DNA from 4 places in the Ruegeria sp. HKCCA4633 genome. Region 3 is predicted to be linked to each of the others. Evidence: riboswitches for the same ligand, from Rfam matches in the RefSeq annotation. Region 3 holds a riboswitch; each other region holds the start of a gene.

Region 1 (7,678 bases), on a different contig from region 3:
AGCCAGCCTGATACCCGGTCGATAATGGCTTCGATCCGTTCGGCCTCGGCCCGATGGGCAAAGCGGGAGTATTCCAGATGAGGATCGCGTTTGCCCGGTTCTTTGAACGAGGCGATGCCCGCCGAAATTCGTCCGTCTACCTCAGGCAAGACAACATGCATGGCAAGGTCGGCAGGCGAGAGACCGCGTTCCGCCTCAGCCCAGGCTTTGCGGCGCGAGGTGGCCAGAGCGACCTGAAACACCGGCACATTGGCGGCATCCAGCGGAGACGTGCCCGACGCGCCTTTGCCCGAAAAGGACGTTGCGTTGATGATGGCAGCGGGGGTCAACGCCCCAAGCGTCTCGCGCAACCAATCGGCAGCAGTTGGCGCTTTGAGCGAAGGTGCGAACAGGCCCACTGCCGCAAATCCGCGCGCACGCAAACTGCGGATCAGAGCTGCGACTGGGGCAGTGTCGGCCGACGTCAGATATGCGCGGTAAAACGTGACGACGATACGTTTTGCGTCGCCTTCGAACGCGGTATCCGTTGGGATTACACCGCGATCCGGGCACCATGCGCCGCATTCAGGCAGGGTCTTTGCGCCCATCACCGGCCCGGCATAAAGCCCTGCTGCCAAGGCCATCTGGGCCAATGCGGCTTGCGCTGCGACCTCACCACCGGTGTCACACAGATGGGCCAAACGGCGCAGCGTTGAAACGGGCAGGGTAGAGTAGTCATCCAGCCGCGTATCCTCTCGCCCGTCCGCGGGCAGAACGGCAAGCGCGATGCCCTTAGCATGCGCCAGCGCCAGAACCTGTTGCAAGCCGTAGGACCAGTAAGGCACGCCGCCAATCAGGCGGATCAGAATGCCCTTGGCGCCGTCCAACGTCTGCTCGACATAGGTGTCGACGGACAGAGGGTGTTTGAGCGCGGTCAAATTGGCCAATCGAAGCGTCGGCATTCGCCCCTCGGTTCCGCCGCCACGATGCCAGCCCGCCGCGAAAGCGCCGAGGTCGCTGTCCGAGAAGGACAAAACAACCAGATCCGCCGGGCTTTGGCCCAGATCGGTTGGGGTCTCGGTTTCCTCGAGCCCGTGGCTTTCGCGGAAGACGACGTGCATGGTTTACTCGGCAGCCTCGGTGACGCCCGCGAGGATCGCGTGGATTTCGGCCTCTTTGATGTCGTCATGCTCGGCGATAACAACCAGACGCGAACGGCGCTCTTCCTCTGGTCCCCATGGGCGGTCATATTGGTGACGGACGCGTGCGCCCACAGCCTGAACCAGCAGGCGCATGGGTTTGCCCTGTACTGCCGCATAACCTTTGACCCGCAGGATGTTCAGCTCGGTCGCCAGACGTTCGATCTTGGCGACCAGATCAGCTGGATCGGTTTGTTCCGGCAACTCGACGATGGTGCTTTCGAAATCGTCATGCTCGTGATCGTGGTGACCGTCGTGGTGCGACGGACGCGCATCCATGTCGTCCTCGGCTGCGGCTTCCAGACCCAGTACAACGCGGACATCCACAACGCCCTCGGCGACTTCGACAACAGGCAGGTGGCGAGGGGCTTCGGCGGCGATCACTTCTTTGGCCTTGGCCACACCTTCGGGCCCTGCAAGATCAGGCTTGGTCAGAAGGATAATGTCGGCGCACGAGATCTGATCTTCGAACACTTCGGACAGCGGCGTTTCGTGATCGATCGAGTCGTCGGCGAGGCGCTGGGCATCGACAGCTTCGACATTCGGGGCAAAGCGACCGGCGGCGACGGCCTCGGCATCGGCCAGAGCGATCACGCCATCGACAGTGATCTTTGAGCGGATATCCGGCCAGTCGAACGCCTTCAACAACGGTTTTGGCAGGGCGAGGCCAGAGGTTTCGATCAGGATATGCTCGGGGCGCGGTTCCAGCGCCATCAGCGCCTCGATGGTCGGGATGAAGTCATCCGCGACGGTGCAGCAGATGCAACCGTTTGCCAACTCCATGATGTTTTCCGCAGGGCAATCCGGGATGGCGCAGGATTTCAGGATATCGCCATCCACGCCCACATCGCCAAACTCGTTGACGACGACGGCCAGACGTTTGCCCTGAGGGTTCTGCATCAGGTGTTTGACCAGCGTTGTTTTTCCCGAGCCCAGAAAGCCGGTGATCACGGTGACGGGAAGTTTTTCGAGATTCGACATGTCAGGCTCCAATCGGGGGAATGCGCGAGGCGCAGTTTTTGCGGAAATGTTCAGGGCGCTCGCGCCATTTCACCAGGCCATCTTCGGTGGCCAGATACTTGGTTGCGCCGTCGACGATTACATCGACATGGTCTAATTCGTTCAGGTTCTCGTAAACGAAGGTCCAGCGATCGGGACCACCACGCAGCACGATAGAACAGCCCTGATCGCAGTTCGAAAGGCATTCGACAGGTTTCAGGGTGATGCCTTCAGGCAGTTCGGCTTGTTCCAATGCCTGGTGCAGCAAAGTGCCGGGGCGTTGCGCATCGTCTTCGATGGGCAGCCCGCGGCGGCAGGTCGTGCAGACCAGCAGTTCGACCGGTGTGGTCTCAGTCATGTCTCTCATCCCCCCAAATCCTCTTCGCGGGGGACGGGGTTTCAAGCGGGCCACGTGTTGCAACATGGACCCGATACCGGAACACCCCGCCCGGTTTCAACTTCGGGTGCTGGCAGGTCTCCCGGCTTGCGGATGTCAGAGGCCCGGTACGTCAGGGTCCTCTGTCGGATGTCCCGCCTTCCCGGCCTTGGCCAGTGGCATTGGGCACCCTCTCCGGTCACGGTCGCGGGGGCGGCTGCGTTTGGCGGAAGATCCGTTGACGCATTCCCTTTTCATCGGCTCTTGCCGACACCAACGAATGGGTCATGCGGCACCGCTGGCCCGCTTGTCAAGCGCGTTGCGCGTAACATCAGGGTGTGGGTGTGAAAAGCGACCTGTGGTTGTCGTTGGGCGGCATGAATGGTCAGATAAATCCGTGATCGCATGACGGGTACAAGCCAGCAGGGAGAGGCGACATATGAAAGTAGGATTCATCGGGTTGGGAAACGTTGGCGGCAAGCTTTCGGGTTCCTTGCTGCGAAACGGGATTGATCTGATAGTGCATGATCTGAACGCGGATCTGGTGGGCGAGTTCGTCGCCCTTGGCGCAAAGGCAGCCGAAGGTCCGGCACAGTTGATGCGCGATTGCGATGCCGTCATCACCTGCTTGCCATCGCCTGCGGCATCAGATGCGGTCATGCAAGAGATGCTGCCCGAAGTGGGCCCCGGCAAAATCTGGATGGAGATGTCGACAACCGATGAGGCCGAAGTCAAGCGTTTGGGGGCCGAGGTGATCGAACGCGGAGGCGCGGCAGTGGACTGCCCGGTTTCGGGCGGGTGCCACCGGGCGGCCACCGGCAATATCTCGATCTTCGCGGGATGTGATCGTGCGACTTTTGAGCGAATTCTGCCGTTTCTGACCACCATGGGGCGGCGTGTTTTGCACACTGGTGAATTGGGCTCTGCCTCGGTTTTGAAGGTGATGACCAACTATCTGGCCACGGCCAACCTGATCACCTGCGCCGAAGCGCTGGTCACGGCAAAGGCTGCCGGGATGGATCTGAACACAACATACGAGGCGATAAAAATCTCGTCCGGTACGTCCTTTGTGCATGAAACGGAAAGTCAGGTCATCCTGAACGGATCGCGCGATATTTCTTTCACTATGGACTTGGTGAAAAAGGACATTGGTCTGTTTCAAGAGGTCGCTGACCGCGCCGGGGTGCCTCTGGAAATGAACCCGGTCATGATCAAGATTTTTGAAGATGGCATTGCCCGGTATGGGGATCGCGAGCTGTCGCCGAATATCATCAAACGACTGGAAGAGGCGACAGGCCTGGACATCACAGCCCCCGGTTTCCCGCCGGAGATGGAAGATGATGAACCGGAAGAGCCAGGGTACGAGGTTGTTCCGCAAGGGCGAGGTCCGGCGTAAAGGTCCAGCCTGGGCTTTCCAGTGAGGTGTCATTGGCAGTCGGGGTTGGTCAGCCCATAAATCCGGCCCCGATTGCTACGCTAGTACAGGACGTTGATCATCACCAACGAAACGATCAGGAACAAAGCAGTCATAATGCCGCCCGAGCGTACGAAATCCATGACCTTGTATCCGGCCGGACCCATGATCAGTGCGTTGACCTGATGGGTCGGGATGATGAAGCTGTTCGAGGTTGATATGGCGACTGTGAGTGCAAAGACTGCTGGGTTGCCTCCTGCAGCCACGGCAATTGATACGGCCAGTGGTACGAGCAGAACGGTGGCGCCAACGTTCGACATGACCAATGAAAACGCTGTTGCCAGAACGGCAATGCCTGCTTGAAGCGACCAAAGTGGCCAGCCGTCAAGAATGACCATGATTTGCTGTGCGATCCATGCAGCTGTGCCGGTGTTCTGCACGGCCTGTCCCAAAGGTATGAGGCAGGCGAGCAGGAAGACGGTGTTCCATCCAACGGCACGATAGGCCTCATCCACGCTAAGCACGCGGGTCAACATCATTCCGGCTGCCCCGGTCAGAAGACACAGCGAAAGGCGCACGTCCGTGAACAGGATTAGGGACAATGAAATGGCAAAAAAGGCAAGGGCCCACCCGACCTTCTGCGGCCTCAGTTCATCCTGTGGAAAATCGGTTGTCACCACAACGAAATCGGGATCGCGCGTGATCCGCATAAGGTTGTCCCAACGGGTATGCGCAACAAGCATGTCCCCGGCATGGAACTTTTCAAGCCCTATCTGAGTGGATTCGTGATCTTCAGTCTCAACGTGGCTGAGCGTTTCTTCCCCTCGGTGAATGGCAAGCAGCGACATGCCATAAGTCTTGCGGAACAAAAGCTCACGCGGGCATTTCCCGATCAGTTTGCTGTCCGGGGTGATAACCACTTCGGCCACGCCGGCATTGGTGGGGGCGAACTCTTCAACAAAAATGTCCAGATCAGGAAGAACGGTCAAACCGTATTTCGTGGCAAATTCCTGAACCTCAGAACGTCGTCCGACAATAGCCAGCCGACAAGGGGCCGCGATTTCTGCGGTCAGAACCTGAACCATCGAGGTTTTACCGCGATAGAAAGTTGAAATGATGTACAGGTGGCTCTCGTGGTTGATATCGGCAAGAATTTTTCCCACCAGCGGGCTTTCCGCGGGCACAACAACTTCGAATACATCTGCCTTTAGCCCGTAGACCCTCTGCAAATACTCCTGTGTGCCCTGACCGGTGCCAGTGTTGTCTTCCCCTTCCGCTTCGGGAAGAACCCAGCGCCCCAGCAACAGAAAATACCCGATGCCGGTCAGGATCAATACCGCACCGATCGGCGTTACCGAGAACAATCCGAACGGTTGCATTTTCTGAGAGTCCGGCAATCCGTCATTTGCTGTCTGGATCAGATCATTAAGCAAGATCAGCGGTGAAGACCCCACCATCGTCATCGTGCCGCCCAGAATCGCACAGAACCCCATCGGCATAAGCAGGCGCGACAGAGGTATTCCAGATCGCGAGGATATCCGGCTGACAACCGGCAGAAACAATGCGGCCGCGCCCACGTTCTGCATGAAAGACGAAATGACGCCAACGGTTCCGGATATGATCGGCAGAACCCGGTTTTCCGACTTGCCGCCATATTTCAAAATAGCAGCCGCAACCTTGTTCATGATGCCAGTTTTGTCCAGTCCAGCGCCAACAATCATGACCGCAATGATCGAGATAACTGCGTTTGACGCGAATCCATCAAACAGACGCGGCACATCCGCCAGATTCTCAAGGCCGGGCGCGTAGCTTAGCAAGCCGACAAGAACCAAAACCAATATTGCGGAAAGATCAATTCTGACGATCTCGGACACAAACAGGAAAACAGTGAAAGCGAGAAGGGCGCAAACGACCCCCATCTCGAAGGTAAATGCTATGTATTCCACAATTCGTCCAGATATTTTGGCTTCTCTTGCATTAGTCCTTAGTCCATTCCGTTCGCGTTGTCATGAAATTTCGTTTTAGACCGAATGAGGGACATAATACTTCGCACTGGGTTGGGTGTGTTTGGTGGCGATGACTGTCTTCTTCGAATGCGCGGCAACACGCTACCAGACCCGATATCTCAGCTTCTGACATGTGCTATAGGGTCGAACGGCTTCAGGCTGGATGGCCCGGAATGCTCTCTATAAAGCCCGATCATAAACGCCACCCGAAGGTGCTATATGTGCCAGTTGACTTCAAAGTGACGTTGGTGTCAGGCTTTCACAACACGAACTCGGGCAAAGACTTGATAGTTAAGGTAGTTTGACATCTCACGGCACTGTTATCTGCATATTGGCGCGCCTAAGACTGGAACGACGTCAATTCAAACACTTCTTCTGGACAATAGAGATTGGTTTAATCACCACGGGCTGTTCGTTCCGAGTGCAGGGCAGAACACGAATGGCGCACACCACCAGCTTGTGCGTGCGATATCTGGATTGCCAGCGCGGACAGATTTGTCCGGGTTAATTCAAAGCCTAACCGCAGAGATAACGGGCGCAGGCTTCCCAGATCTCCTAATTTCTTCAGAGACAATGTTTGTGATTATGCGCGAACCGCTTTGCTTGGAACGAATTAAGAACTATTTTGAGGATTTGGGTTATAGAATAACATGTATTCTTTTTTTGCGTCACCCTGCCACTGGATTAGACTCGGCGTATTCGCAAATGGTTTCCGCCTTTCAACGCTTTGATAGTTTCCGCGAATTTGCAGATCGACGGTCTTTGCAATTTACTAGACTGCCCTTATGGGGCTCATTCAATAGGTTTCCTGAAATCGAAGTGAGAGTGCTGCCTTACACTAGGGAAGTGAAGTGTGAAGGAGTCGCAAAACGTTTTTTGCAAGAGCTGGGAATCACGGACTTTGGCGCGGCGGCATCCGAGCAGCGTCTTAATGTCGGCGCCGGGCCGAGAGAGGTACACTTTAAGAAATGGGTGCGATTCAATTGCGCTGAAGCAGGAGATACGATTTCTCAGCTGCAAAGAGCGAAACTGATCGAGCTTACAAAAGGTTTGGATTTTAAAGATACTGAGCGTTATCGAGGTCTAACGCCAAGCGTGCTTGAGAACTTTCTCCAAAAGACCGAACAAGCAATCAAACAGGGGCGTGATGCACGTTGGATTGGCGCTTGGGAGCAATTGAAAGAAGACAATGTGGAACAGCTTCTTCCCGCCAATGATCCAGACCTGTTTTCAGATCCTCACTTGAAAAAGATACATGATCCAGAATTGGAGGACCGCTTGCTACAGGCTTGGACGATGGCGAGCCAGGTTAAGGAGCCTGATGGTCAAAAAAAACTTCGTGCGAACACCATAATAGAAGCAATGCGTGAAATGGGCTCTCAAATTTAGACAGGCCCGGCAATTCAAGTCTAAGCTTGGGATGGGGCGTGTATTTGGAATCACCTGCCTTAGTCATTGGCCATATTGGCAAAACTGATTGCCTGAAGTACCCATTTGATTTGCATCGCATTTTGAAACCAAGGTCGGAGGACCTTGCATGGTGGCTTCGACCCAAATTGCAAAGTAACGGCACGAGGTTGGGACACCTCGATGGATCAATGGCTGATTGAGGGCACTATTAACTATTAGTTGCACACGTGACAGCCGCGACCCGATTGCTGAACGCAGCTCTGTCACTACGCCAACTCGCGATGTTATCGGGGTT
Region 2 (7,678 bases), on a different contig from region 3:
GGCGGCGTCTGGCGTGATCTTCACGACGGACACCCAATGTGTGATCTCAGCCAGATCGCGCAAGACAGCCAATGGGTCAGCACCTTCTGCGTATTGGCCGCTGAGTTCTGTCAGTGCGCCTGCGGCGTCGCCCCGCAGGATCATGTCCATGAGGTCCAGAACGCGGCCACGGTCCGCAAGGCCCAGCATTGCGCGAACCTGTTCGGCAGTGGTTTCACCCGCCCCGTGCGATATCGCCTGGTCCAGCAGCGAGGTTGCATCCCTTGCAGACCCTTCCGCGGAGCGCGTGATCAGCGCCAGCGCATCTTCTGCGATCTCAGCGCCTTCCGCTGACGCGATCTTTTGCAGAAGGCCGATCATATCCTCGGGTTCGATCCGGCGCAGGTCAAAGCGCTGGCAGCGGGACAGAACTGTGACCGGCACCTTGCGGATTTCAGTGGTTGCAAAGATGAACTTCACATGCTCGGGCGGTTCCTCAAGCGTCTTGAGCAGCGCGTTGAAAGCGCTGGTCGAAAGCATGTGGACCTCATCGATGATGTATATCTTGTAACGCGCGCTGGCGGCGCGATAGCGGACACTGTCGATAATCTCGCGAATATCGTTCACGCCAGTTCGGCTGGCGGCGTCCATCTCCATCACATCGACGTGGCGGCCTTCCATGATCGCCACGCAGTGTTCGCATTGGCCGCAAGGTTCGGTCGTCGGGCCGCCATTACCGTCGGGCCCGATACAGTTCATACCCTTGGCGATGATCCGTGCGGTGGTGGTTTTTCCGGTGCCGCGAATGCCGGTCATGATGAAAGCCTGCGCAATCCGGTCCGCTTCGAACGCGTTTTTCAGGGTGCGCACCATGGCATCCTGACCCACCAGATCGGCAAAGGTTTCCGGGCGATATTTGCGGGCGAGAACCTGATAGGCGGGGCTGGGCGTGTCGGTCATGTTTTCTCGGTCGGATTCGGTGCTTCGGCTCAGCGTAGTGGTCGCTGCCTTCCGCGTCCACTGCGAGGCGCGATGATTTTTGATTTAGATTCTGACCGGATTCGCACTAAGCTGGTCCAACAAAATTTATGGTGCATTTTCGTTAAGAGTTCTTGGTGGAGGACACTGGTTTATGTCGCAACTGGTTATCTATGCCCTGCAAGTCGCGGGGGGTACACTTGCCCTGACATCGATGCCCGGACGGGGCGGGGATTATGAAAGGGATCTGGATACGATTGCCGCATGGAAGCCGGGGCTGGTTGTTTCAATGACAACGGACGTCGAGATGCTCCAAAACGGGGCGCAGGAATTCGGCAGCGATATCCAAAGCCGCGCCAGCCGGTGGGTGCATCTGCCGATCGAAGACTTTGGCGCCCCTACGCCTGCAGTTGAAGAGGCGTGGCCCTCGATCAGCGCGGCCGCCCGGCATGCTTTGACGGGTGGAGGGCGGGTACTGGTGCATTGTCGGGGCGGCTGCGGCAGGTCGGGAATGGTTGTTCTGCGGCTGATGGTCGAATGCGGCGAACAGCCAGACAAAGCCCTGGAGCGTTTGCGGGCGCTGCGTCCTTGTGCCGTGGAAACAGACGCCCAATTGGCCTGGGCAGCACAGAATTTTCAGGCTCAAGTCGTATAGTCTTAGGCCGAAATCTGTTCAGGCGCGTGCACGGGTTTGCGAGGCCGCAGCTTTGCAACCTCGATCATCGCGCAGGGTGGGTCTGTAATGATGCCGGATGGCAAGGCGCTGAACGTGTTTCCAAAGATCAGATCGGCGTAAGCGTTCAGGTCCTGCGGCTCTGCTTCAGGCTGTGTATCGCAAAAGATGCGAATTCTGTCTGATTGCGCTCGGAAAGTTGCGTGGCATCCTTGCGTGCAATGTGACAATTCACTGCCACCTTCAAACTCGAACCCGTCGCTTGTGGCGGCTGTGGCCTGCTTCATCGCCTCGGAAATTGAGCGTGCCAGCCGCGCCAGGGCAGGGCAGGTTTTGCCCGTCCGCTGACACACCGTTGCACTGTATTCATGCGTCTTCGTCTTCCAGATCATCCTGCGCCCTCCGCGCGTGGTGGGCAGGAGAGTTGGGTCAGGTGGGACGGCAACGTGCTGTCAGGACCTGCCCGGACACCCCGCCCGAGTTTCGGTTTCAGTTCCGATGGCAGGTCTCCTGACTTGCGGGTCATGGCTTTGCCGACCTTCCCAGCCCTAGGGGCCAGTGGTGTTTTGGCATCGCTCACCGCTTACAGTTGCGGGGGCAGTCGCGGATTTGGTTTGCGCCCGGATGACCAGACTGAACCGCACCGTGTTCCCTTTTCATCCCGACCCCTTGTGGGGGACAGGAACCATCACACAATCGCTAGCGTCTGATCCGGTTCCGAGTCAAGCTGATCTTTTACCCCGACGTGTGGTCATGCTGGATGGGGGGAACGTTCCTCTTTAGTGTTTAAAATATTGAAGCCAAGCAATTCAGTTTTTCAGTGCAGGGTCAGGGATCATGTTGGACGCAGAGCAGACGGTGTTGGCTGAAGATTTCCTTTTCCCATCCGGGTCCACGACCCTTGCAGCACGGTTGTACCGACCGCTGTCAGAGCCTGAAACCGTGGTTGTGCTGAATAGTGCAACGGGTGTGCCGCGCGACTATTATCGCCACTTCGCACAGTGGCTAGCGGCCGAGCGGGGTATGGCGTGTCTGACCTATGACTACCGGGATTTCGGGCATTCTCTGACCGGCCGTATGAAGGATGCGCGTGCAACAATGGCGGATTGGGCTTTGATCGACATGCCAGCGGCGCGGGCGGAAATGCGCAGGCGTTATCCTGATGCGCAGCAATGGACCATTGGTCATTCCGTTGGTGCGATGCTGGGGCCTGTTCAGCCCGACATCGACCAAATCGATCGGATGATTTGCGTGTGTTCGGGGCTCGTAACCCTCAGTGATCACCCATGGCCTTACCGTGGATTGGCCGGTGTTTTCTGGTATGGACACGCACCGGTACTGGTCAAAGCACTTGGCTATCTGCCGGGAAATGCGATCGGGTTTGGTGCGGACTTGCCGGGCTCGGTCTACTGGCAATGGCGCGAATGGTGCACGGCTCCTTTGAATTATGTACCTGAAATCGGACAAAACCTTCCTGAGGCGCGTTGGGACGGCTCCGGTAGACCCGTGGATTTGTTCACTTTCGAGGACGACCAGATGGTCCCGCCCGAAGCTGTCTGGCGGCTTGCCGACCTTTATGGCGCCGAGGCTAAGCGGCACCTGCTTAGGTCTGATGACTTCGGATTGTCAGAGATTGGCCATATCGGAGCTTTTGCTCGGCGTAATGCGGCAGTTTGGCCGAGCCTGATCGCGTGATCAGGCTCGACTTTTGAATTACCGAGTATTTTTCGCTTAACGCCCTTTATGCAGTTTTCGATCCTTCATGACACCCCGCACCATCTTACCGAACGCTTTGTCCCGTGCCCGGGATTGGGCGACGGTTTCCGAGTTGCGCTGATCTTCGCGCCGAAGCTTTCGCCATCGATCCAAGCGGGCAGGGTCAAGCACGCCTTGTTTGATCGCCCGCTGTACAGCACAGCCTGGTTCGGATTCGTGCTGACAATCTGAAAAACGGCAGTTCAGGCCAAGTACGGCGAGGTCCGAGAACACCTCGTCGATACCGTCCTGAGCTTCAAGCAGACGCAATGCGCGCATTCCAGGCGTATCAATCAGCCAGCCGCCGTTGCGCATCCGGTGTAACGCGCGCGCCGTGGTTGTGTGCCGACCGCGAGCGTCGTTCTCGCGAATACCTGACGTCGCCAAATCCTGATCGGTCAAGCCGTTGGACAATGTCGTCTTGCCAACGCCTGACGACCCAACCAGTGCTCCGGTCTGGCCTTTGGGGCACCAGGATAAGACCTTTTCCAATTCCGTTAGGTCTAGCGCGTTGATCGCCAGAACTGTCAGAAACGGGTCCAGAGCCTGCACCTGTTCCGAGAAACGATTGGGGTCATCCGATTGGTCAGCCTTTGTCAGGACAACAACCGGGTAACATCCTGCCTGATGTGCAAGTGCCAGATAACGCTCTAGCCGGGGCAGGTTGAAATCAGCGTTGCACGAACTGACGATGAACAGCACATCGACATTGGCAGCGATCAGTTGCGTCGCAGCGCCTGTACCGGCGGCGCGCCGGTGCAACAGGCTGCGCCGGTCGAGTAGATGTTGCACGCGATTGTCGTCGTCCGTGAGAACCCAGTCTCCGACGGCATAGCTGCCGGTCGATTGATCAAGGGTCAGCAATGGAGATTCGCCCTGCGGATTCAGCCCGATCAGGCGGTCCCTATGAACGGAAGCGATGCGAAAAGGCGTGCACGAAGGATGAGCCGCGTGTTGCGCGGCAAAGTGAGAGGACCATCCAAGGTCCGAAAGTGAAGAATTCATTGGTCTGCCTGTTGTCAGAAACAGCAATCCCAACGGATGGCGATCGCGCATCCCCGGGTCATGTGTTCAGGCAGTCAGCAAGTAGTGTGAGATCAGAACCGCGCTGCCCGAAGGGTTTTTGTTACAATCATAAAGCCCTCCTGTGGCTAAGGTTCATGAAGTGAGAGGTTGGACATCGACCCAAGCGGGGCTCGTTGTGGCTGCTTCCTTCCGGACCTGACCAGGTTGGCGAGGCGCTCGCCCGCGCCAACCTCTCGAGTCTGGATATAGGGAAGGTGTGGGCAAAAGACAACCCGTCAGAATGTCAGGCGAATACGTTCGAACCCATTGGAATCTGATTCCAGCAGTCTGGCTTTGAACGGGCGCAATTCGTTAATGTGTTTTAACGCACCCGGACCGGTTCGAAGCACGGATTGTGTACCTGTTTGGGGTGCCAGCACAAAAGGATAAGGTTGCTGCGCGATTGGATCAGGCGGAAGGCGATCGGACAGGTAATCCCGCACCAAATCCTTGATGTCCAGCGACGGCAGATTGATGCGTTGGGCCGTGGAAGCGGCGGGGAAATGCCCACCACCGCTGACGCGGTAATTGTTGCTGGCCAGCACTAATCTCTGTTCAGGAAGAACCGGCTGGCCTGCGTATTTCAGGTCGCGAATCCGTCTGTTAGCAGGATCGATCATGCGCCCCTCGGCGTTGAAGCGCGCTGGTTGCGACGGATCAATTTTATAGGTCAGGCCAAAGATGACGTCGAAATTGTACCCGGCGCGTTTGGGGTTGATCAGATCCGTTTCGACATCACAGGCAAGCTGGTTGAACATGCTTGCCGACATTTCAAGCCAGTCCAGCACATCTGCGCCGCTGATCTGGATGGCACGCAATTCGTTGGGAAACGGATACAGATCCGCAAAATGGCGCAGGCATATTTCTCCTGCCGGAACATCCGTAAAGTGCCTGGGGCCTGCGCGGCCGCCGCTTTTACCGGGAGCCACGACTGACAAAAGCGGTAATTCGCCCGGGGCGGATCCATGCAGGAAAGGACGCAGAGCTGCAGCCTGTGCCGCGGCAACCAGGGCCAGCCCGCGATCTGGTGCGCAGAAGCTGAAATAGCTGTGCATGGTGTCAGCCACGTGCGCCACAGGTTTGGCCACTGCGCGACGGGTTTGACGATGGGCATTGGCAACAAGGCGCACCAAGTCATCGTCTTCATCGACCTCAGCGCCATTTTCACAGACAGGGTGCAGTTCAACGTGGCAATCCGTAACGCTGAACCCGGCATCTGGCCGAGGTGTAACAACCAGATCGATTACGCCAAGATACGACCCCGCGGAACCGGCCATGACAACCGGTGTTTCATGTATCAACCCTTTTTCCTGATCGAGATACGAGGCGTCGCCGTGGCCGCCGCCTGGAAAGGTCAAGTGAGTGTGCCCGGCGACAATTGCGTCGATTCCATCTATAGCTGCCAGGGGGATGACGGCGTTTTCCATGCCTTCAGAAGCATCCGCCGGACCCAGGCCTGAATGGGCCAACATCACTATCAGATCACACCCTTGATTGCGCAGAAGCCCAGTCAGGTCGCGCGCGGTTGAGAAGATACCGCTGGCTGTTACCTCTCCGTTCAGGTGATGTTCTTCCCAGCGGACGGTCTGGGGGGGAAGACCAGAAATAAGGCCGATGCGAATGGGTGTCTCGGTGCCGTTCACAGATACGGTTCGGTCCAGGATTGCATGGCTATGCCAGATCTGATTGCCGCCCGAGCGAAGCAAGTTGCTGCACAAAACCGGGCATGGCGCTTGTGCGAGGATGTCGTCCAAGGTTGGCAGCCCAAAGCCAAAATCATGGTTTCCAAGGCCGATGGCGTCGTAACCAAGCGCCGCGAACGCCTGCATCATCGGATGCGGTGTGTCGTTACGAACAGCCCATTCGCCCAGAGGTGTACCCTGAATAGAATCTCCGTTGTCCACCAAAAGGACCAACGCGTCATGGGCTTGTTGACGGGCGTTTCGGATCAGGCTGGCGGTGCGCGTTAACCCAAGCGTCGGGTCCTGGGTGTCTGTGTAATAGTCAAAACCTGTCAGGTGCATATGCAGGTCAGTCGTTGCCAGAATGCGAACACGCCCGTAGTTTTTCGCGGGGCGTACCTGCTTCAATGGGTTTTGCTTCACTTCGGATAGTCTGCTTTTGAAAAGGGTTATTGATTAAATAGCACAGAGCGTAACTTAAATGATTTTTCCGAGGCCGTCATGCGGCTTTTCGACGGCGGCGATGTGTAGCGCAAAGGATTGAATTGCCATTGCAACGCAGGCTGTGACATGGCAGCCCTGTGCCCCGAACCAAAAGGAAACCCAATGAAACACGCAGAGCAGGTGACGTTTGGCGGCTCGGGCCTGGATCGGGCGGCCCATATTCGCGGGAGCGCTGAACTTCTGGAAGAAGCGACAAACAACCCGGCCACGCAATGCATGATGGTGTGGCGCGGCAAAGTTCTGGTGGAAGGTGATGGGTTGGATCAGCTTGTTTTGCTGCCGATGACGCATCCGTTGGTCAGTGACGGCCCCGAAGGCATAGTTGAGGCCCCGGTCTTTTTGGGTTTGACCGCCGAAGATGCGCCTTTGTTTGCCGTGGATATCTCTGCCTGGACGGCAGAAGGTCTGGACCTGACCGGACTAGGGGAGTTCGTAGACAAATCTGAGCAGCAGCATCCGGATTTGCCGTATGGGTGTGTGTTTGCCGAGTTGCGCCGGATCATGACGCGATTGTCGGCGCGGGATGCGGAACTGGCCGCGACGGCTAAGGCAGTGATCGGCTGGCACGAAACGCATCGGTTTTGTGCGCGTTGCGGTGCAGCCAGTGAGATGTCGCAAGGCGGTTGGCAACGCAGTTGTCCATCATGTGGCGGGCAACACTTCCCACGTACCGACCCTGTTGTGATCATGTTGATCACATATGGGGAGAATGTGCTGATGGGGCGGTCTCCGGGTTGGCCCGAGGGGATGTTTTCGTTGCTGGCCGGCTTTGTCGAGCCCGGAGAAACCTTGGAAGCTGCCGTACGCCGCGAGGTAATGGAAGAGGCGGGCGTGCCGGTCGGGGAAGTATCCTATCTGTCCAGCCAGCCCTGGCCATTCCCGGCTTCGTTGATGTTCGGCTGCGCGGGTGAGGCACTATCGTGTGACATCGCTATTGATCCCGTCGAGATCGAAGAGGCGATGTGGGTGAGCAAATCCGAGATGATGCAGGCCTTTGCCGGGGACCATCCAACTCTGTTGCCCGCTCGCAAAGGTGCAATCG
Region 3 (7,678 bases):
CGGCAGCGCCAGAACGATCATCGGAACCATGTAGATCAACAGGATCGACCGCGAAAACGCCTTTTGCCCTTTGAACCGGAACCGCGCCACCGCGTAGGCACCGGGGACACTGAACAGCAACGTGATGAATACTGTCAGGACCGAGACGTAGAAGGACGTCCAGAGATAAGTGCCGAAATTGAAGTCGCGGAACAGCTCGGTATAGCTGCGGAACAGTGCAGTGCCCTGGCTCAGATCAACGGAAAAATCCAGCGGGTTCTGCAATAGCGCCTGCTGAGATTTCAGGCTGGTCATCACCATCACATAGAAGGGGATGACGACAATTGCCGTGAAAAAGATGTACCCGAATCCGGTGCAAAAGCGGATCACCGCATCTTCGAATTCATGGCGTGTCAGTTCGGTGAAGGGCAGTTCCTTAAGGATCTCGGCCAATGACAGGTGCATGACAACCGCAACAGCGATGACAGTAGTTAGGCTTGCCTGCAGCGTCGTATCCGGACCAATCAGAACGGGACCCAAACCGCTTAGGCAAGACAAACCCAGCAGCACAGAGATCGCCAAACGCGCCGGAGCATGACGCGCCGGAAACGCAACATAGGTAAGACCTGCCACCGCGCCCCAGATCAGGCTCAACCCCACCTGCGGGCGAAACGCTGCGCCCGTGGCGAAGGACATGGTGACGGAAACGGTGGTTGAAATGATGACCAACCAGAGTGCGCCCAGAACCGGGCCAGTGATGAAACCTTTGCGCATCACAAACCCTCCTCACGGCTGATGAAGCGGAAGAAGACAAAGCTGAAGGCGATCAGGCACAGCAGGATGACCACGGCCACCGCCGCGCCTGCCCCGATGTTTGAGATCGCAAACGCCTGCTCATAGACATTCACAGTCAGTGTGCGGGTACCCGCATTACCACCGGTCAGCAGGAAAATGTCGTCGAACTTGTTGAACGTCCAGATAAAGCGCAGAAGGAACAGTACCGACAGGATGCCCAACAATTGCGGGATGCTCAGCAACCAGAACTTCTGGAAGGGCGACGCTCCATCCATATCAGCGGCTTCATACATGCTGCTATCAATGGATTGCATCCGCGCCAGAATGAACAGGAAAGACAGCGGGAAATAGCGCCAGATTTCGAACACCGTGACCATGATCAGTGCCAGAGGGCGTTCGCCGAAAAAGTTGATCGGCGCACTGGTCAGACCCATCTGGATCAAGAGCGCATTGGCTGAACCCGAAAACGGATCAAACAGCGTGACCCAGGTAAAGGCCACCGCAATGACAGGAGCGACATAGGGAAACAAGTAAAGGCCCCGGATGACCCCCTGCCCTTTGAAGCTCTTGTTCAGCAAAAGCGCTGCAAACAGGCCCATAACCAAGGCGCCAATGGTCCCGAACACCGTGTAAAACAACGTTACCCAAAGCACGCCCCAGAACTCAGCTCCGTCAAAGACGCGAGCATAGTTTTCGAGGCTGAATTCAAAGTTGGTCAGAACGTTCGGTCCACTACCAGTCAAACGCGGTTCTGACGCTTCGACCACGTCTTCAAAGGCATCGGGATCGCCGTCGACGGCAACAGGAATGCGGATACGCTCACGCTGGCCCCCTTCCAGAGTGCCGAAGTCACAAAACAGGTCCTGCCCGTCCAAAACGCAGGGGGCGGCAACGTCCCCCGCAACGACACCGTCGGGCAGAACGTCACTAAGGGTGACGCCGTCGATTGCGATCTCCTGACTGGAGTTGCGCAGACGGTATTCAATCCGCAGATCGTCGCCCGATCCGCGCAGGCTTTCACGCACAACCGGTGCGGGTGGGCGGAGATCGGACAGGGTAAATGGCTTGAAGCTGATCCAGAAGATTGCCAGCAAAGGCAAGATCACCACAAGCGATACGCTGATCACGGTCGGAGCCAGCAGCGTCCAGGCCAGACGCGCCTCGCGTTTGGCTAACGCCCCGGTTCCGGTCGGTGGGGTGGCCGAAGTCATGGGGTACCTCGAAGGGTTAAGTGCAGCGGCGCGCACGCCGCTGCAGATGCCACTTGATTACTGAACCTTCGCCAGTTCTTCGTTCATGGCTGCAACCGCTGCGGCTGCGTCGATCTCGTCATCAATGTACTGACGTACAACACGATTGATGGCCTGAGAGTTGATCATTTTCGACGCCAGCGCCAATTGACCCTCGGCTACGCCCCAACGCTGCGCCACGTCCAGACCACCGACGATCTCATCGATCATCGCCTGTTCATACAACTCGCCCAGAGGGGCCTTACGGTCGACACCGACAGGCAGTTCCGCCCAGGCTTCAGAGAATGCAGTCGGATTGTCTGCATTACCACGGCGCACGGGGAACTTACCCTCAGGCGCAATGGCAAGCGTCTGGGTATAGCCGTCATCCATGGCAAACCTTACGAATTCCATGGCCGCGTCGGTGTCCGCATCATTGGTGATACCGAAGTACCGCACGTCGCCCCAGGCCGCGCCATCGGGGTTCGACGGGCCCGACAATTTGGTCACGATACCGGTCTTGCTGGCCAGATCGCGCGATGTCGGGTCGTCGTTGATGGTCGGAGGGGCGCTGTCCCGCAGACCGGCCAGTTCATCAAGAATGAAAGGCGACCAGATGATCATCGCGGCTTTACCGTCGAAATACAGCTCACGCGATTGCTTCCAGAAAAGTTCACCCGGAGGCGAGGCTTTGGAAATGGCCTTGTAGAAATCCAAAACCTCGGTGGTCTTGGCCTCATCAAGCGGCTGGAAGCCATCGGGGCCAACCGGGCTGACGCCGTTTGCCAGGAATACATGCTCCAGCACCTGGCTCATGAAGTTCTCGTCAACTTTTGTGGCCGAGACAAAGCCATACATTTCTGGCGGGTTGTGCAGCGCCTCAAGTGCGGCCTGAATATCTGCAAAACTGTCGGGCGCTTCCAGACCGGCCTCTTCAAAAAGGTCCTTCCGGTACACAACCATTTGCGTCCAGCCATCCACCGGAACCGAGGCGGTTTCACCATTGAACGCAGCCATGCCCAAAGCACCCGGAGCGAAAGTATCAGCGCCCAGTTCTTCGATCACTTCGGTCGCAGCTTCGGTGTCCAGAATGCCAGCTTCGGCCCACGGCAGGGCGTACTGCAACGGGTGGTAGACCACATCTGGCAAGTCACCTGCGGCAAAAGCTGCTGTCGCGCGGGTGCCCAAATCTGTTTCTGTGACAGGGATCACCTCAACGGTCGTGCCGGTCTGCGCCTTGAACTGGTCGGCCATTTCCTGTTGTTTCGCCAGACGCTCGGGCTGCTCTTCGGTCGTCCAGAAACGGATCGTGTCCGCCTGTACCGACATTGCCGTCAGCGCCATTGCCAACGAAGAGCCGAGCATCAGCTTGGCTGCTTTTGGTGTAAGTTTCATGGTCGGTTTCCTCCCCGATTGTCTTCCATGGATCGTTTGATTTTTTTCGCCAACTCGTTCGAGGTCAGCAGCGGCGGTCCGTCAGAGTCGCGTTCAATCAGCACCGCCTGACTGAGTTCGCGCAAAGTTGCGGGTTCTTCTCCTCGGGTCTGACGTATCAGCATCGTAGCAAGGCGTTCACCTGCCCGTTTAGAGTCGACGCTGAACGTCGTTAGCCCGGGGCTGGCGTATTGGCATTCCGGGACCCCGTCATATCCAAGAACCGAGACATCGCGCCCGATCTCAAGGCCAAATTCTGCGCAGACAGAGTAGCTTCCCAGTGCCGCTTGGTCTGTCGCAAATACAATCGCGGTCGGCGGGACAGGAAGACGCAATAAAGCGCGCGCTTCAGCGGCCCCTTCTTCGCGGGTGCGGGCCCCTTCGCGTATCAATTCGGGATCAACTGGCAATCCTGCGTCCCTAAGCCCGTCGACATAGCCATCCCGACGCAGGTGGCTGTAGTTGAACTTTGGATCACTGCCGACAAACCCGATACGGCTGTGACCAAAACGGGCCAGACGTTCGACCGCGTCGCTCATGGCTGTTTCGCCGGAAATATCAAACCACGACGTATCGTCCTGAAACCCGACCTGACCATAGCCAGTCCGCCCATAAAGGATGAACGGCACCTGCAAGTCCTTCAGGTATCCAACGCGCGCATCATCGACTTCGGCTCGCGGCAGTATAAATCCGTCGGCCTTACGTTCTTCAACCAAACGGCCCAGCATGTTCAGCATGTCCTGTTTCGACTTCGCGGTCGAAATTGTCATCGTCCAGTCAGACGCACTGGCAGCTTCACAAGCCCCTGCCAGAAAGTCTTGGAAAAACGGATTGTGCCGATCCGGTTCTTCACTGTTGATGACCATTGCAATGGCACGCACGCGCCCCGTTCGGATGGCCTGAGCGTGGCTGAGCGGGCGATACCCCATCTTGCGCGCCGTCACCTCAACCCGCTTTCGCGTTGATTCTGAGATGTCGGAATACCCATTCAATGCCCGCGACACCGTGCTTTTCGAAAGGCCGAGTTGATCGGCCAGTTCATCAAGCTTCACCCGTCCAGTCGCCGAGGCGCGCCGGGATCGGATTTGTCGCTGTCGCGTGTTGAGATTCGCTGTCATTCCATCATTTTGCGTTTCCGAAACCGGTTTCGGCAATGGAAAAGTCCAATTTTTGTGCGTATTGTAAATTTCTGGTTTCACAAGCCGGGATACTTATGCTTCGGCATCAAATCTGAGGTCACCGCACTGATTGTCAGACAGTGACACTGATCACCTCTATGCACCGAGCCGCAACTACACGGCAGAAACACCTTATTGAAATTCGGTATTGCCCTAAGCGATGCCGCAAACGAGAGTTGACCGTGTACAAGTTTTTCTGCCATCAACGCGCCATGTTCGGTTCCGGGGACTCACCCGGAGGCAATAGGGAATGCAGTGCGGCTTTTTCTTCGCCAATTCTGCAACTGCCCCCGCAACTGTAAGCGGCGAGCGCGGCTGATCGTGCCACTGGGATATGCCCGGGAAGGCCAGCCAAGCGTTTTGACCCGCAAGTCAGGAGACCTGCCGAACATGCGCCCTCGGAATGGGCGTTGATCGTCGGCGACGGGGTGTGCGCCGAAACTGTTTGCCTATTTGAGCAAATGGTTTCGCATTCCCCAATGTCAAAAACCAATGCGTGCCGGGGAAGGCGCGACGTGAGAAGGACTTGTTTGTGAAACACTTTTTGTTGGCGGCAACAGCTGCCATTGCATTGCCTGCGATGGCTCAGGCTCATTTCCTGCTGGAATACACCGAAGATACCATGATTGATCGTCCTGGTGACGTTCCGGTCAAGTTGGTCTTCTGGCATCCGTTTGAAGCCGGGCACGTGATGACCCTGGAAAAGCCAGAAGAATTTTATGTGATCCACAACGGCGAAAAGACCGATTTGTTGGGTACGTTGGAAGAAACCACGTTCGAAGGCCCCGAGAACACGGCCAAGGCCTTTTTGGGCTCGGTTCCAGTGAAACGTTCTGGCGATTACGTCGTGGTAACGGTACCTGCGCCTTATTACGAGGAATCTGAGGATATCTATATCCAGCAGGTCACCAAGGCATATCTGAACCGAAACGAGCTGCCCACCGACTGGGACCAGCCGCAAGGTTTGGCTACCGAAATACTGCCGCTGAACAAGCCCTATAACATCATCGCTGGCTCGACCTTCACGGGACGTGTATTGAGCGAGGGCAACCCAGTGGCTGGCGTAGAGATTGAAATCGAATACATGGCCGCGGAACCCGACTTGGCCGGAAACGGCGCAAAAAACGCAACTGCTTCCCCACTGCCAGGCGGCGCACTGGTCGCAATTTCGGACGAAAACGGCTATTTCACCTTTGGCGTGCCAAAAGCAGGCTACTGGGGTTTCGCAGCGTTGGGTTCGGGCCCGAAGACTGAACATGAAGGCAAAGAACTAAGTCAGGACGCTGTGATCTGGATCCGCGCCTGGGATCTGGAGTAACCCATATGCATATTGTGGACGGAGCCCTTTCGAACCCTGTTGTGATTGGCGGCGTAATCGCGGCAGCAGGCGGGATCGCCATGGGGCTGAAATCGCTGGACCTGGATCGCATTCCCACTGCCGGGGTGTTGTCAGCCAGCTTTTTTGTCGCCTCACTGATCCATGTTCCGATCGGCCCGTCCTCTGTGCATTTGATCCTGAACGGTCTGGCCGGGCTTTTGCTCGGCTGGGCGGCCTTTCCGGCGCTTTTTGTTGGCTTGCTGCTTCAGGCTGTGTTCTTCGGCTTTGGAGGACTGACAGTGCTTGGGATCAACACAGTCAACATCGCCCTTCCGGCGGTGCTTACATGGATAATCTTCGGTCGTCTGATCGCCAAGGGCACGCCTGTTCAAGGAGCAGTTTGGGGCGGCATAGGCGGCGCTTTCTCAATCGCAGCTACGACGGCTTTTGTCGCAGTATCGCTGGCGCTGTCGGGCGACGAATTCCTGCCGGCTGCGAAGCTTGTGTTATTTGCTCACGTCCCTGTCATGGCCGTCGAAGCGGTTCTGACCGGGTTCGCCATTTTACTGGCTCGTCAGGTTAAACCAGAACTCTTTTATAAAGGCGCATCGGCATGAGGCAACTGCTCGTTGTTATTGCGTTGTCACTGATGCCGCTTCCTGCGCTGGCCCACAAAGTTATCGCAGGGGTCTTTCCTGCAGGCGATGCAATCGAAGGCGAATTGGGCTTTTCAAACGGCGATATGGCGCAAAACCAAAAAGTCATCGTGTACGGGCCCGATGGTGCTGAGTTGGGACGAACACTGACCGATACAGATGGTTTCTTCCTTTACACCCCGACCAACCCGGTAGAACACACGTTCAAAGCAGACTTGGGCGCGGGGCATGTGGCAGAAGTCACCATGCCTGCTGCCGATGTCGCGGCGATAATGGGTGTTGAAGCTGACGTGGTCGAAACTGCCGCAATGATTGCCCCTAAGGAAGGTGGGACGCAGGTGACTGTCGCATCATTGACGAACGAAGAACGCGCCGCAATTGCTCAGGCGGTCCGAGACGAAACCCGCCCGCTGCGACGCGAGATTGCCTCCTATCGTGAACACAATGATCTGCAAACGATCCTGGGTGGCATCGGTTACATCATTGGTTTGTTCGGAATCGGCTTTTACATCGCCGCACGCAAGAAGATGACCTCCTGATGGCCCACGCCCTGGAACCCCAGGCCAAGACATTGGCCGAGACTGGTACGGGTGCATCCTTTTGGGTGATCCAAGGCTTGGATCCTCGGATGCGGATCGTGGTGGCGAGTGTTTTTTCCATTGTCACGGTCTCGCTCAGCACCATTCCAGGGCTGATTGCGGCATTGGCTGTTTCTATCGGAGTGCTGCTGATGTCTCGCCTGCCCATTCGCCGAACGCTCAAACGTATGGCGATGATGGACAGCTTTATCATCTTCATGTTGGTACTTTTGCCATTTACCACGCCCGGGGATGCGATGTTCAACTTGTTTGGGTTTCCGGCCAGTTGGCAAGGCCTTTGGAAAGCCACTGAGATTGCGCTGACAGCTAACGCCGTCATATTGTCCCTGATGGTTCTGGTTGGAACGATGGAACCGGTTACGCTTGGCCACGCGTTGCATAAACTGCGCTGTCCCGAAGCACTCGTCCACCTTCTGATGTTTACCATTCGCTACATCGAAGTTTTACGCGAGGAATATATGCGCCTGCGCGCGGCGATGAAGGTCCGTGG
Region 4 (7,678 bases), 180 kb from region 3:
CTGGTGCGCGAGGCGGGGTTTGACTGCTATCGGTTCTCAACCAGTTGGGCGCGGGTGATGCCGGAAGGTCGCGGGCAGGTAAATCAGGCCGGTTTGGATTACTATGATCGACTTGCCGACGCGTTGCTGGAACGCGGAATACGGCCCTGCGTAACCTTGTATCATTGGGAGCTGCCCTCGGCCCTGGCGGACCAGGGGGGGTGGCGCAATCGCGACATTGCAGGATGGTTTGCAGACTTCACCGAGGTCATCATGGGCCGCATCGGGGACAGGATGTACAGTGCCGCACCGATCAACGAGCCATGGTGTGTCAGCTGGCTAAGCCATTTCGAAGGTCATCACGCCCCGGGCCTGCGCGACATCCGCGCAACGGCCCGCGCGATGCATCACGTTTTGCTGGCGCATGGTCGCGCCATTCAGGCCATGCGTAGTCTTGGGATGAGCAATCTGGGCGCGGTGTTCAACCTCGAATGGGCAGACCCGGCCGATGACAGCGTCGAGGCGCGGCTTGCTGCGGACCGGTATGATGCGATTTACAATCGGTTCTTTCTTGGTGGCGTCTTCAAGAAACAGTACCCCAAACTGGTGTTGGATGGGCTTGAGCCACACTTGCCATCTGGTTGGCAGGACGATTTTGAAACGATTGGGACTCAGGTCGATTGGTGCGGGTTGAACTACTACACCCGAAAGTTGATTGCCCCGAGCGATACCGCGTGGCCCAGTTTGACCGATGTTCCCGGACCACTGCCAAAAACGCAGATGGGGTGGGAAATTGACCCTTCCGCCCTGACCCGATTTCTTATTCGAGCACAGAAGGACTATACGGGCGGGCTACCAATCTATATCACCGAAAACGGAATGGCGAGCGCAGAGCGCGTGCGGGATGAGGACCGTATCGAATATCTTGATACACACCTTGCAGCCGTGCTGGACGCTTTGGCACAAGGTGTTCCGGTTAAAGGCTATTTTGTCTGGTCTCTGCTGGACAATTACGAATGGGCCTTCGGGTACGAGAAAAGGTTTGGACTGGTGGACGTGGATTTTGAAACTCTGGAAAGAACGCCCAAAGCGTCGTTCGCGGCGCTGAAATCCGCCCTTTCAGAGGGGCAGAACGTCTCTCTTCCGTTAGCGCAACCATCTGGTTCTGTGCATGAACACTGGAATTTGGTTGCAGACATTGGCGGAACAAACACCCGTCTTGGCGTTGTGACAAATGGCGAGCTAACGGACCTGCGCAAGCACCCTACGGGCACATTGGACGATCTGCTGAACGCATTTCACTCTCTGCGAGATGAGGTTGGCACAAATCCTCAGGCGGTCGTTGCTGCTGGGGCTGGTCCTGTAAGAAACGGAGTCATCCGTCTTACAAACGCTAATCTGGACTTGTCCGAGGTTGAACTGGCGCAGGCGACCGGGGCGGAGCATACTTTTGTTATTAATGACTTCACAGCGGCAGCTTGGTCAGTTGCTGACGTCAAACAGAACGAAGTTTCGGTTTTGCAAGGTCAGGCGAAACCGCCTGTGGGCACGCGTTTGGTGGTTGGCCCCGGCACTGGGCTTGGTGTCGGAGCTTTGTTGTTTTCTGAAGGGCATTATCACACGGTTTCCGGCGAAGGCGGCCACGTGGGACTGTATCCGCGTCACCGCGACGAGGTAGAGATCTTTGAAGCAGCCCGCCGAATTGCACCTGAATGCTTTTTCGGGAACAGCCTGGCTCTGGAAGCGGAAATGTTCCTCAGCGGAACGGGCTTGCCCATCCTGTATCAAGCCGTTGGATTGGCGGCTGGAAACGCACAGCCTTCATTGCGCTCTGCCAAAGAGATTTTGGCCGAAGCCCGCGATGCCTCGGACCCCATCGCAGTCAAAACAGCGCAGATGTTCACCACGCATCTGGGCGCACTTATGGGCGACATGGCAGTTACTCTGATGCCTGCCGGTGGGGTATTTCTTGTGGGCGGCGTCGCCGAGAAAAACCGTTGGCTCTTTGATCAGGACTTTAAGGATGCGTTCAACGGCGGTGGACGTTTTAGTGAGTTGCGAAAGTCATTGAACCTGTACGTCTCAGAACAAGCCGAATTTGGCATCATTGGTGCAAACAACTTTTGCAAGAACGCCCTCAAGCGTTAAGCGACGTGCCCCACAAGAACTCCAGGAAAGGACTGTCGAATGATCTTGTGTTGCGGGGAAGCCCTGATTGATATGATCGCCGAGCCGACAGTTTTCGGTGCGCACGGCTTTGTTCCGCATACCGGCGGGGCGATCCTGAATACAGCAGTCGCCATGGGGCGTCTAGGCGTATCTGTGGGGATGCTGACGGGCATTTCAACGGACATGTTCGGCCAGCAGTTGATCACCGCATTAAACGCCAGTCACGTTGATACATCGCATGTGATCGTCTCGGATCGCCCCAGCACACTTGCCTTTGTTCAACTTCAAGATGGGCACGCAACCTACAGCTTTGTCGATGAAAACACGGCTGGGCGTATGTTGACGCCGGAAGAAATGCCAGATCAGCTTCCAGCAGTCTCTGCTTTGTATCTAGGGGGTATTAGTGTGGCGTGTGAGCCCTGCGCGGATGCCTACGCGTCATTGTTGAAGCGTCATGGTGGCGAACGTGCGGTGATGCTGGATCCGAACATCCGTCCGGGCTTCATCGAGGATCAGGCCCGGTTTCGAACACGCCTGAACCACATGATCGCGCAATCCGATATCGTCAAAGTTTCCGACGAGGATCTGGACTGGATCATTCCCGGTACCGAGCCCGAGTCGGCGAAAGCCGCGTTGTTGTTGCGGGCCGGGCCAACGGCCCTGATAGTGACCCGGGGCGGTGATGGCGCACATGGGTATCTGGCAGATGGATCAAAGGTTTCGGTGCCGGTGAAACAGGTGCAGGTCGTAGACACGATCGGTGCCGGCGATACGTTCAATGCTGGTGTGCTCACCGCACTCAGCCGTGCTGAGAAACTGACCAAACAAGGCGTGCGAAACCTGACCCCAGAAGCGTTGCGCGCGGCCATGGAACTGGGAGCCGAAGTCGCCGCTGTAACCGTATCCCGTGCCGGGGCCGAGCCGCCCTGGGCGCATGAGCTTTAATTCTTGGAAAAACCAATGAAACGATCCGAAATTAACCGCATCAAGTCCGAAGCGCAGGCTTTCATACAATCCTTTGGAGCCGTGTTACCACCTTTTGCCGATTGGTCGCCCGATCAGATGCGAAGTCCTGTAGCTGAAACGATCCGCAGTCGGGGGCTGGGCTGGGACATCACCGATTACGCTCAGGGTCGGTTTGACGAACTCGGCCTGTTCCTCTTCACTCTGCGCAATGGTGAGGTGAATGATCTGAAATCAGGTCGCGGGATGTTGTATGCGGAAAAATTGCTGATCTCGAAAGATAAACAACTGTCTCCGATGCATCGTCACATCGTAAAGGCCGAGGACATCATCAATCGCGGCGGGGGTGATCTGGTGCTGGAGATTTACGCATCTGACCCTGACGGGGGCATCGACCGGAACACGCCAGTGACGGTACCCAGCGATGCCTGCCCTGTTACGTTGCAACCAGGTGAGCATTTGCGGCTGAAACCGGGGCAAAGCGTGACCCTTATGCCGGGTGTCTGGCACGCATTCTGGGCAGAACACGGCGATTGCCTTATTGGAGAGGTTTCGACTGTGAATGATGACCGTACGGATAATGTCTTCGAAGATTCCATCCTTCGGTTTTCACAGATCGAAGAAGACGCTGCGCCGGACTTCTTGTTGGTTTCCGACTATTGATATCAACCAGGCTAGAACCGGCCAACGTGAATGTGAGCCGCGCCCAGATGTTTTGGATCGGCTCGACTGCTTCTCCTTCTTGACAAGTCCAGCACCGCCAGCCTAGCTGAGTTGGATGGTTCCGAAAGGGATGAAAATGGGAATACGGTGCGGCGCTGTATTGCGCCAAGTCCGTGACTGCCCCCGCAACTGTAAGCGGAGAGCGACGCCACTGCGCCACTGACCCCGAAAGGGTTGGGAAGGTGGGCCAAGCTTTGACCCGCAAGTCAGGAGACCTGCCATCCGATGTTTAACCAACCCGGGGCGGGGCGTCCTGGAAGGAGGCTTTGATGGCACGGTTTTCGCGTGTTTCCATTTTTGGCACCTTCTGTCCGCGCTTGGTTTCAAGCAGAGCGGACAATGCAACAGGTGACTGATAGCTTTATCCTCAACCCCAATACCTATTGTGCTGTGGCCTCGCGAAAAGATCGCGATTCTCAAAATAGTAATGTTATAACATTGTATTGTAGTTTGATCAGCGGTAACCGGTGCGCACAATGACGAAAACTGCAGATCATTTCCTACTTGTATGCACGACATGCACAGGCGCGATGTCCACCGATCAAGTGAGTGGCGCATTGGCGCGAAAACTGCCCGAAGGGTTTGCAATCCGGGAGGTCGCGTGCATGGCGGGCTGCGACCGGCCAACCACCGTCGGTTTTCAGGCACCGGGCAAGGCGCAGTATTTGTTTGGTGACATCGTTTCGGAACAGGATCTGGATGCAGTGGTGGAATTCGCCGGGCAATATCAGCTCAGTTCCGATGGTTGGACAAACGCAACTGACCGCCCGCTAACACTGTTCACCAAAACCTTGTCGCGCATGCCTGCCTTGCCATCGCAGAGGCCGTCATGAGTTTCCTGGCTGTCGAAAACCTAGAATATTATGCCTTGAACGGTGATGTGCTGCTTCAGGATGTGTCCTTTGGCTTGGAAGAAGGATCAATTCTGGCGATTGCGGGACCGAATGGGGCTGGGAAGACTACGCTGCTCAAGCTGCTTTGCGGAATCGAACGTATTGCGCTGGGTGATGTGCAGATAAAAGGTCAAAGCCTGCGCACCTTGTCGGCCCATGAACGCGCGCGGACGATCGCTGTGGTTGGCCAACAGGAAATGCCGGATAGTCGGTTGCGATTGCACGACTATGTTGCACTTGGCCAAATTCCGATCAAGGCTGACAAGTCCGCGTCTGAGCACAGGGAAGATCTTGACCGGGTTTTGGAAACAACGGGTTTAATGCACCTTTCCCGCAAACCTATGGGTCAGCTATCGGGGGGTGAGAGGCAACGGGCGCATATCGCACGTGCGCTGGCTCAAAACCCGTCTCTGTTGTTTCTGGACGAGCCGACCAATCACCTAGACCCGGATGCCAAGGGGCACATGTTGTCTTTGGTCGCTGAATTGGGCGTGACGGTTGTCATGATCGTCCACGATCTGGTCATGATCCCGGAATTTGCCACTCATGTGGCGTTAATGAAATCAACACGTCTGACAGGGTTTGGCCCTGTCAACGATGTTCTGACAACGGATCGTGTCCGCGACACGTTTGGAGTGGATTATCTGTGTTTCCAGCATGAGGGCCGCATGATCCCTGCTCTGGATATTCGAAAACGTAAACTGTCATCATAACAGGAGCTTACAATGATGCAGAAACTCTGGCCTGTGGCTGTGTTCACTGGCCTGGCAAGCGGCGCAGCCGCGGATGCCATTACAGTGGACAATTGCGGCGAGCCACTGGTTTTTGAAACAACGCCAGAACGGCTCGTTGTTCACGACATGAACATGACTGACATGGCGTTTGCTTTGGGTCTGCAAGACAAGATCGTCGGCCTGACCGGCATCACAGGCTGGTACAAGACCAGCCCGGATTTTGATGCACAGCGCGGCGACATCCCCGAGTTGGCTCCGAAATATCCTACAGTTGAAAACCTTGTCTCTGTCGAACCCGATATGTTTTTCGCTGGTTGGTATTACGGAATGCAGCCAGGTGGCGAAGTGACCCCAGACACGCTGGAACCCTTTGGCATCAAGACCATGGTCTTGACCGAAAGCTGCGTGCACCTGAACAAAGACCGCCCCGAAGCCAGCATGGATCTGCTGTTTGACGACGTCCTGCGTTTGGGCCAGGTGATGGGTGTCGAGGCTAAGGCGGAAGACCTTGTCTTGGGCTGGAAAGTCCAGTTGGATGCCCTTGAGGCAAAAACCGCCGATCTGGATAAACCTCGTGTTTTCCTGCTGGACGGGCCGGCAGATGCGCCTTTTACCGCAGGTAAATTCGCCATCCCGGACGCCATGATTGCCGCTGCGGGGGGTGTAAACGTCACACATGACATGGATACCAGCTGGGGTCGCACCTCTTGGGAAACCGTGGCAGCCGCAAACCCGGAATTCCTGGTGCTACTGGACTATCAAACAGGAAATGGTGCAGAAGATACCTTCCAGTTTCTGAAAGATCATCCTGTCATGTCACAAACCGATGCAGTCAAGAACGCGCGCTGGATCGGCCTGCGTTACGAGGAATTGACACCCGGACCGGCAAATATTGAAGCCATTGAAAAGATGGCCAATGCGATGCATCCGGAGACCAACTGACATGGTCCATTTGGGCCGATCGATCTTGCTGGGGGCGGTCATTCTGACCGCCCTTTTGCTGCTGTCTACGATCTATGGCACAACCTCGATCCCAATGGCCGAGGTCTTTACCGCCATTGGCTTGGGGACCGGCCTGACAGAAGGTGAAATGTCCCCGGTGCATCGGATCGTTTTCGACCTTCGCCTCCCCCGAGCCTTGTTCGCCGCTGTGATCGGCGCAGGGCTGGGCGTAGTTGGCGTGGTTTTGCAAACAACCACGCGCAACGATCTGGCCGATCCGTTCCTTTTTGGCCTGTCCTCGGGGGCGGCGGCTGGGGCCGTTCTTGTCATAACGGTCACTGGCGATGTGCTGGGGGTCTGGACCCTGCCTTTGGCGGCGTTTTGCGGGGGGCTAATAGCCTCTGGCATTGTTCTGGCTCTGGTTCAGGGTTTGCGCACAAGTGCGCCGGAAAAGCTGATCCTGGCCGGTTTGGCTGTGTCTTTCCTGTTTTCCGCGATTACAAATTATTTGATTTTTTCCGGCGACAGTCGTGCGGCGCATTCGGTTATCTTCTGGATGCTGGGCGGATTGGGTCTTGCCCGATGGCAGACCTTTCCACTGGTCCTGACCGGGCTTGCCCTGATCCTAAGCTACGCGCTTTATCGCAGTCGCTGGCTGGATGCCCTTTTGACCGGAGATTTCACTGCGTCGTCACTGGGAATTCCCGTCCAGGGTCTTCGATTCCGAATGTTCTTTGTGGCTGCGTTGGCTACGGCCAGTTTTGTGTCCGTGGCTGGTGTCATCGGATTTGTTGGGCTGATGGTGCCTCATATTGCGCGCGGCATTGCTGGTACGCTGCACCGAAACCTGCTGATTACCTCGGCCATCGTAGGGGCGATTCTGCTGACGCTGTCGGATATTCTGTCCCGCCTGCTCTTGGCCCCACAGGAACTGCCCGTGGGTATCGTGACAACGTCTATCGGGTCTCTTTTTGTTTTCCTGTACCTGTTCAAATCCGCGCGTGGTGACTGACCTCAGACACCGTCCTGCGTGTCCGATCCATGCGACAAGAGCTCTTGCACCAAAGGGTTCGGGAACCGGCGTTTGAACGTGATCGCGTGGAAGTTTTCCTTGATTTTCGGGTGCTCTTGCGCCTCGACCAGACGACCCGAAATCAACTCATCCTGAACAACGATCGGAGCCACCAGAGCCAGCCCGATATCCTCCCGTGCAAGCAGCCGCATCATCGCCATGTCGTCCACCTCGGCTGCCACCTGAGGGCGCACCGACATGCG

Evidence for each region. A riboswitch is a leader RNA that binds a small molecule or an ion and turns the genes downstream of it on or off. The one in region 3 is predicted to bind cobalamin.
Region 1: another riboswitch for cobalamin. It lies ahead of GOV85_RS09805 (DUF1636 domain-containing protein); the one in region 3 lies ahead of GOV85_RS09300 (DUF4198 domain-containing protein).
Region 2: another riboswitch for cobalamin. It lies ahead of GOV85_RS16550 (hypothetical protein); the one in region 3 lies ahead of GOV85_RS09300 (DUF4198 domain-containing protein).
Region 4: another riboswitch for cobalamin. It lies ahead of GOV85_RS08530 (DUF1636 domain-containing protein); the one in region 3 lies ahead of GOV85_RS09300 (DUF4198 domain-containing protein).

The regions. Positions count from the first base shown of each region.
Region 1 covers NZ_WQGJ01000003.1:81,228-88,905, reverse strand. Annotated here, with positions in the region: gene cobN (cobaltochelatase subunit CobN) at 1-1,100, opposite strand, end outside; gene cobW (cobalamin biosynthesis protein CobW) at 1,104-2,159, opposite strand; gene GOV85_RS09805 (DUF1636 domain-containing protein) at 2,161-2,535, opposite strand; cobalamin riboswitch at 2,629-2,846, opposite strand; partial or broken gene GOV85_RS09800 (NAD(P)-dependent oxidoreductase) at 2,972-3,949, shown strand; gene GOV85_RS09795 (SLC13 family permease) at 4,030-5,886, opposite strand; gene GOV85_RS09790 (hypothetical protein) at 6,547-7,362, shown strand.
Region 2 covers NZ_WQGJ01000007.1:46,383-54,060, reverse strand. Annotated here, with positions in the region: gene GOV85_RS16560 (DNA polymerase III subunit gamma/tau) at 1-939, opposite strand, end outside; gene GOV85_RS16555 (protein-tyrosine phosphatase family protein) at 1,112-1,612, shown strand; gene GOV85_RS16550 (hypothetical protein) at 1,615-2,022, opposite strand; cobalamin riboswitch at 2,113-2,335, opposite strand; gene GOV85_RS16545 (hypothetical protein) at 2,468-3,325, shown strand; gene rsgA (ribosome small subunit-dependent GTPase A) at 3,362-4,390, opposite strand; RNA gene ffs (signal recognition particle sRNA small type) at 4,549-4,647, opposite strand; gene GOV85_RS16530 (bifunctional 2',3'-cyclic-nucleotide 2'-phosphodiesterase/3'-nucleotidase) at 4,687-6,540, opposite strand; gene nudC (NAD(+) diphosphatase) at 6,739-7,678, shown strand, end outside.
Region 3 covers NZ_WQGJ01000002.1:606,612-614,289, forward strand. Annotated here, with positions in the region: gene GOV85_RS09280 (carbohydrate ABC transporter permease) at 1-753, opposite strand, end outside; gene GOV85_RS09285 (carbohydrate ABC transporter permease) at 753-1,985, opposite strand; gene GOV85_RS09290 (ABC transporter substrate-binding protein) at 2,043-3,398, opposite strand; gene GOV85_RS09295 (LacI family DNA-binding transcriptional regulator) at 3,395-4,555, opposite strand; cobalamin riboswitch at 4,816-5,019, shown strand; gene GOV85_RS09300 (DUF4198 domain-containing protein) at 5,148-5,933, shown strand; gene cbiM (cobalt transporter CbiM) at 5,939-6,550, shown strand; gene GOV85_RS09310 (cobalt ABC transporter permease) at 6,547-7,128, shown strand; gene cbiQ (cobalt ECF transporter T component CbiQ) at 7,128-7,678, shown strand, end outside.
Region 4 covers NZ_WQGJ01000002.1:422,131-429,808, reverse strand. Annotated here, with positions in the region: partial or broken gene GOV85_RS21590 (GH1 family beta-glucosidase) at 1-1,101, shown strand, start outside; gene GOV85_RS21585 (ROK family protein) at 1,147-2,127, shown strand; gene GOV85_RS08540 (carbohydrate kinase) at 2,167-3,093, shown strand; gene GOV85_RS08535 (D-lyxose/D-mannose family sugar isomerase) at 3,109-3,774, shown strand; cobalamin riboswitch at 3,874-4,072, shown strand; gene GOV85_RS08530 (DUF1636 domain-containing protein) at 4,311-4,667, shown strand; gene GOV85_RS08525 (ABC transporter ATP-binding protein) at 4,664-5,440, shown strand; gene GOV85_RS08520 (ABC transporter substrate-binding protein) at 5,453-6,403, shown strand; gene GOV85_RS08515 (iron ABC transporter permease) at 6,405-7,415, shown strand; gene GOV85_RS08510 (LysR family transcriptional regulator) at 7,418-7,678, opposite strand, start outside.